One region of the Heyndrickxia vini genome, then DNA from elsewhere that is predicted to be linked to it. Evidence: a T-box and tRNA genes for the amino acid it is inferred to sense, from the RefSeq annotation. Region 1 holds a T-box; the other holds one or more tRNA genes.
The links. The T-box of region 1 lies ahead of tyrS (tyrosine--tRNA ligase). A T-box ahead of a tRNA ligase gene usually reads a tRNA of that ligase, here a tRNA-Tyr.
Positions count from the first base shown of each region.

Region 2: it encodes a tRNA-Tyr, which carries the amino acid that the T-box ahead of tyrS (tyrosine--tRNA ligase) is inferred to sense. The anticodon was not compared.

Region 1 covers NZ_CP065425.1:1,354,923-1,358,334, forward strand. The annotation lists gene I5776_RS06750 (transglycosylase domain-containing protein) at 1-1,702, opposite strand, end outside; T-box leader at 1,843-2,056, shown strand; gene tyrS (tyrosine--tRNA ligase) at 2,106-3,365, shown strand.
Region 2 covers NZ_CP065425.1:174,882-178,293, reverse strand. The annotation lists partial or broken gene I5776_RS01005 (IS256 family transposase) at 1-217, opposite strand, end outside; gene I5776_RS01000 (cation diffusion facilitator family transporter) at 507-1,487, opposite strand; tRNA gene I5776_RS00995 (tRNA-Lys) at 1,636-1,708, opposite strand; tRNA gene I5776_RS00990 (tRNA-Gln) at 1,716-1,790, opposite strand; tRNA gene I5776_RS00985 (tRNA-Tyr) at 1,850-1,933, opposite strand; tRNA gene I5776_RS00980 (tRNA-Thr) at 1,957-2,032, opposite strand; tRNA gene I5776_RS00975 (tRNA-Val) at 2,199-2,274, opposite strand; tRNA gene I5776_RS00970 (tRNA-Glu) at 2,305-2,379, opposite strand; tRNA gene I5776_RS00965 (tRNA-Thr) at 2,410-2,482, opposite strand; tRNA gene I5776_RS00960 (tRNA-Asn) at 2,485-2,559, opposite strand; rRNA gene rrf (5S ribosomal RNA) at 2,569-2,685, opposite strand; rRNA gene I5776_RS00950 (23S ribosomal RNA) at 2,831-3,412, opposite strand, start outside.

The DNA.
Region 1 (3,412 bases):
TTTCTTCAACAGTGACCCCATTGGTAAGACCACCTAATGCAGTTGCTAGGTTCTCATAATCGCCGGGAACTAAATCTGAAAAGCCCATTTTCTTAAGATATTTCGCTGGTCTTTGATTAATCGTTCTTTGATACACTTTGACAGCGGTGACGTTATGTGATTTCGCTAACGCTTCCCTAGTTGTAACTAACCCATAATATCTTCCTGAATAATTGGTCGGCCATGCTCTACCACCAGACCTAATACCAGTATCTGAATCAGCAATTACAGTGCCAGGGGCAGTCACACCCATTTCCATCGCAGGGGCGTAAACTAGAAGCGGCTTCATTGTTGAACCATTTGGTCTTCTTGCTTGGGTAGCATGGTTTAACTGCTCTTTTTTGAAATTTCTGCCGCCGACAAAGCTTAATATTTTTCCTGTTTTATTTTCAATTAATATCCCGCCGATTTGAACGGGTTCTGTTACTGATTTTTCTTCACCAGTTTTTGGGTCAATTTTTGTCACTGTTTTATTTGGTCCATAACTAGTAAATTCATTTTTTGCTTTTTGCATTTTATCATATATTTTTTTATTGATTGTAGTATGAATATTATAGCCATTTTGTCGAATATTACGATCGGCAAGGGTAGTGTATTTTTCATATAATTTTTTACTTTTATTTAACTCTTTTTCTTTATATCCATCTTTTTGCGCCAATATAATGGCTACGATATTTCGAGCACGGTCTTCGATCTCATAAGTTAACCATGGGTATTTTTCCCGTGGACTTTTTTGTGGTTTGATAAAATCTTTAACAATATTATAGTTTGTTGCATCGGTATATTGCTTTTCCGAGATATAGCCATTATCAAGCATACGATTTAAAACCAGTTTCATCCGGTTGATACCTGGCTCTAATCCTTCTTTGCTTTTAAGCTTTCCTCCATTTGTAAATGGGGTGTACATAAACGGGCTTTGCGGTAATCCGGCTATAAAAGCTGATTGTGCAAGGTTTAGCTTTTTTGCAGAGACTCCAAATATCCCTTCAGCCGCCGACTCAACACCAGCAATATTTTGGCCAGATGAATTTCTGCCAAACGTAGATACATTTAAATAAGCTTCTAGTATTTCATCCTTTTTAAAAAACTTTTCTAAACGGAGAGCTAACAATACTTCCTTAGCTTTTCGATCAAAGGACACTTCATTTGTTAATATTTGATTTTTGATAATTTGTTGTGTCAGCGTGCTTCCTCCAGTTTGTGTAGAGGAATTCGTTACTTCTTGAAAAACAGCACGGAATAACGCTTTTGGAACAACACCGTTATGCTCGTAAAAGTATTTATCTTCGGTAGCTATTAAAGCATCTTTTAAAAACTTCGAAACATCTTTGATTTTCACTTCTTCACGCTCTAAATCCGATTTTACTTTTCCTAAATAAACATTTTTAGCGAAATAAAGTTGCGATGTCTCTTCATAATTATATATGTCCTTTTTCATTTCATTATAAGGACGAACAGGTTCATCTTTAACTAATGCTGCAAAATAACCTGCGGCAACACCGCCAGCAAAAAAACCACCTACGACAAGTACAATGAATAATATTAATAAAAGATTCCAAATAACCCCGATTGTAATTCTAGAGTTTTTTTGTACTTTTCTGTTTCGAAAAATCGCAAATGATTTCTTTAAACTTTCTAATAATCTAGTCATTTTTTCACCCATCTAATTCCCCCTCAAAATCACCTACATTATAGCATAAATTGATTATGGAAATGTTAAAATCGTAATTTTTCTAAAAGCAATTGACTTTATAAGGTAGGTATGTTTAAAATAGATTAACTTTTATAAGAACAAATTCATATGAATAAGCGTTGAAAGGATAAAGTAGTCTAACTATCCATGTCTTAGAGAGTCGACGGTTGCTGAGAGTCGATACAAATGGTTATGATGAATTACATCCTGGAGCATTTACTGTGAAATGTAGTAGCAGTAAACGGGAGATACCGTTATATTTTTGAGTGGAGAACATATTTGTTTCTCAAGTTGGGTGGTACCACGATAATGATCGTCCCTTCGTTTTTAAACGAAGGGGCTTTTTTATTTTATTGAAATGGAGTGATATGAAATGAGTTTGTTAGAAGATTTACAGTGGAGAGGGATTATTTATCAACAAACAGATGAAGAAGGAATTAAAGAGGTCCTAGATAAGGACAAAATTTCGTTATACTGTGGGGTTGACCCGACAGCTGATAGTATGCATATCGGTCATTTGCTTCCGTTTCTTACATTAAGAAGATTTCAACAAAAAGGACATTGCCCAATCGTGCTTGTCGGTGGTGCTACTGGACTAATTGGAGATCCAAGTGGTAAGAAAGAGGAAAGAAAGCTTCAAACTATAGAAACTGTTGACCAAAATGTTCGAGGACTTAAAAAACAGTTAGAACATATTTTTGACTTCGAAGGGGAAAATGGCGCAATCATGGTGAATAACTATGATTGGAATGGTACGATGGATCTTGTAACGTTTTTAAGAGACTATGGGAAGCACATTGGTGTAAATTATATGTTGGCAAAGGATACAATTGCTTCACGTCTCGATACGGGAATATCGTTTACTGAATTTACCTACACCATTTTACAGGCAATTGACTTTTTCCATCTCTACCAAAATCACAACTGCAGAATGCAAATTGGTGGAAGTGATCAATGGGGAAATATCACAACAGGCCTAGAACTTATTCGAAAAATGAGCCCAGAAACAGATAAAGCGTTCGGATTGACAATCCCATTAGTGACAAAGGCAGATGGAACAAAATTCGGAAAAACAGAAGGCGGGTCCATCTGGCTTGATCCAGAAAAAACATCCCCATATGAATTCTATCAATTTTGGATTAATACTGCGGACGCTGATGTTATTAAATATCTCAAGTTCTTTACGTTTTTATCACGAGAAGAGATTGAAGGATTAGAAAAAGCTGTGCAAGAGGAACCACATTTACGTAAAGCGCAAAAAGCATTAGCTGAAGAAATGACTCGCTTAATTCATGGAGAAGATGCTTTAGAGCAAGCAATGAAGATTACACAAGCCCTTTTCAGTGGCGAGGTAAAGAATTTAACTGCGGATGAAATTAAGCAAGGATTTAAAGATGTTCCATCTTTTGATTATAAAGGCAATGAAGAAATCGCACTTGTTGATTTATTAATCGAAGCCAAAATCGCGCCATCAAAACGCCAAGCCCGGGAAGATATTCAAAATGGTGCCGTTTATATTAATGGAGAAAGAAATTCAAATGTCGAATATATTTTGTCAAAGAATGATCGGATAGAAGATCAATTTACGGTCATAAGAAGAGGGAAGAAGAAGTATTTCTTAATTCGCTATTAAAAAATAAAGACGAACCAAAAATGGTTCGTCTTTTATTTTTATTTCAA
Region 2 (3,412 bases), 1.2 Mb from region 1:
TACTCATGGTTAGTTCTCTTTCATAGTAGCCATTGCGGTAATCTAGACGTTCAGGAGAGCGTTCATAAGCGTCCGCATGTAAATAATCATCTCTTTCCTTTTCCATGTACTCATTTAAAACTAAAACAATCGCTGATTTAATAACTGCGTCAATATTGGAATTCAAAACAGATTCTTTTAAAAGATCCATATCTAGGTTAAACTGTAATTGGGTCATTTTATATTCCTCTTTTCATTGTTTATCGTCGTTGAAAACATTGTTTCCAAGAGGGATTAAAATGACTCTTTTCTTTTTACACAATTATATGGACTTAATCGCTTATTTATCAAAACTTTCTTTAGCATCTAATGCACTTGTGGTTCCTTAGAAAAAAAGACTTAGAGAAATTTATCTCTAAGTCTTTTTGGCTGTGAAATATACTGTTAATTATGCTGTTAAGATTATGTGATTTACCGTTTTGCACCTCTAGTGAAACGCATTACTAATTTCCAATGGCAGTTTATTTCTACTTTTCGTCTATAACCTCTTTTTTCTCTTCCTCCCAATTATTCACTCCGTCATCTTCGTCAAACTCAATGGTCACATCAGCTATTCCTTTTTCAGCCATAATTCTTTCTTCCAAGCGATCTTTGATATCATCGGCCTGCGCTACAGTTAAGCTTGGATCGACTTCGATCTCTACCTCGACATGTAGTTCCTCTCCTTCTTTAATAACGGTGATATCTTGGATATCCTTAACATTTGGATCCTCCATTACGATATTACCAATTTTTAACTCCATCTCTTCATCCGCTTCACCGATGGCTCCCGCCGCATTGTCTAAAAATACCTTTCCGACAACAATAAACATCATGATTCCAATTAATACGGAGGCAATTCCTTCAGCTTGATGAAATGATGAAAAATGAGAAATTATTACCGCAATAATGGCTAAGAGTCCACCAGCGGTAGCGACTGTATCTTCCATAAACACTAGCTTTGTTGCTGGCTTAGCCTTACCTAAGTATTTTACACTCTGAAGGAAAATAGCGGGACCTTTTGTATCATCCCCCACTTCATGAAGAATTTCTTTCATTGCCTTAAATAAAACAAAACTCTCTAGGACTACTGCTGCACCTAGAACAATGATATTTATGAAAAAACCTTCTGACTGCGTGGGTTTTAAAATATGATGAAATCCTTCCTTAATTGTTTCATAAGACATAATCCCTACAATTAGAACGGCTCCTAAAAGGACTAAGTTTACAACCCTACCAAAACCATTTGGAAAACGATCCGTAGGAGCTTTTTTACTCAAGGCTGAACCAATAAATACAAAAAATTGATTAGCTGCATCTCCCAAACTATGCATCGTTTCTGCAAACATTGCAATATTACCTGTTAAAAGGAAAGCGATTCCTTTAATGATTGAAATAACTGCATTGACTATTGCCGCTAACATTGCGGATTTATTTCCCTGTCTTAAAAGTTTTATTATGTCTTTCATCCAACAACCTCTACTCTCAGTCGAATTTATGATTAATTTACCGATTGTTTATACGTTTGTAACCCTTAAAAGTTTCCCTATAAATATTATTTTTCACAAAAAAAAATCCTTAAACCTATAAGGTTTAAGGAAACTTTTGCAAATTTGATGAGCCATGAAGGACTCGAACCTTCGACCCTCTGATTAAAAGTCAGATGCTCTACCGACTGAGCTAATGGCTCTAAGCAATGGCTGGGCTAGCTGGATTCGAACCAACGAGTGACGGAGTCAAAGTCCGTTGCCTTACCACTTGGCTATAGCCCATTGAAATAAAAAAGGACATTCTTATTATGTCCATTTTAATCAAATTATATTAATAAAAATGGTGGAGGGGGACGGATTCGAACCGCCGAACCCGAAGGAGCGGATTTACAGTCCGCCGCGTTTAGCCACTTCGCTACCCCTCCATATCATTACTAATTGTAATGAATGGTGCCGGCCAGAGGACTTGAACCCCCAACCTACTGATTACAAGTCAGTTGCTCTACCAATTGAGCTAGGCCGGCATATTAAATTATTTTCCTTATATTGAACCACTTAAGAAGGTCGTCCAGCTTTCAGACTGATTATTCAAGTAGCGGCTCAAGCTGTACGCTGAAGTTATTCCTACGAAGCGTATTCGGTCGTTCTCTACCAATTGAGCTAGGCCGGCATATTATTATTTTGTTAATATGGTGGAGGATGACGGGATCGAACCGCCGACCCCCTGCTTGTAAGGCAGGTGCTCTCCCAGCTGAGCTAATCCTCCGTTGCATTTTATATTGTATCTAATCTAAGTTGGTGACCCGTACGGGATTCGAACCCGTGTTACCGCCGTGAAAGGGCGGTGTCTTAACCGCTTGACCAACGGGCCAATCTATGTATGTTTTATTCTCATATTATAAGCTTCCAACCGGGCTCGAACCGGTGACCTCTTCCTTACCATGGAAGTGCTCTACCTGCTGAGCTATGGAAGCAATGGCTCCGCAGGTAGGATTCGAACCTACGACCGATCGGTTAACAGCCGATAGCTCTACCACTGAGCTACTGCGGAATACTATAAACCCGGCAACGTCCTACTCTTGCAGGAGGAGAGCCTCCAACTACCATCGGCGCTGAGAAGCTTAACTTCCGTGTTCGGGATGGGAACGGGTGTGACCTTCTCGCAATAATTACCGGATATTTTTGCTTCACTGCATTGCAGCATTTGATTAAGACATTATTTATTATAATGATTTTTAACCAAATTTCAAGGGGTTTTTTAAAAAATTATTCCCTCAAAACTAGATAGATGAGAAATACTTCGTAATAACATTGAATCAAATTAGGATAAGTCTTCGACCGATTAGTATTCGTCAGCTCCATGTGTCGCCACACTTCCACCTCGAACCTATCAACCTGATCATCTTTCAGGGGTCTTATTTAGATAAACTAAGGGAAATCTCATCTTGAGGGGGGCTTCATGCTTAGATGCTTTCAGCACTTATCCCTTCCGCACATAGCTACCCAGCGATGCCTTTGGCAAGACAACTGGTACACCAGCGGTGCGTCCATCCCGGTCCTCTCGTACTAAGGACAGCTCCTCTCAAATTTCCTACGCCCACGACGGATAGGGACCGAACTGTCTCACGACGTTCTGAACCCAGCTCGCGTACCGCTTTAATGGGCGAACAGCCCAACCCTTGGGACCGACTACAGCCCCAGGATGCGATGAGCCGACATCGAGGTGCCAAACCTCCCCGTCGATGTGGACTCTTGGGGGAGATAAGCCTGTTATCCCCGGGGTAGCTTTTATCCGTTGAGCGATGGTACTTCCCATGCGGAACCACCGGATCACTAAGCCCGACTTTCGTCCCTGCTCGACTTGTAGGTCTCGCAGTCAAGCTCCCTTGTGCCTTTACACTCTG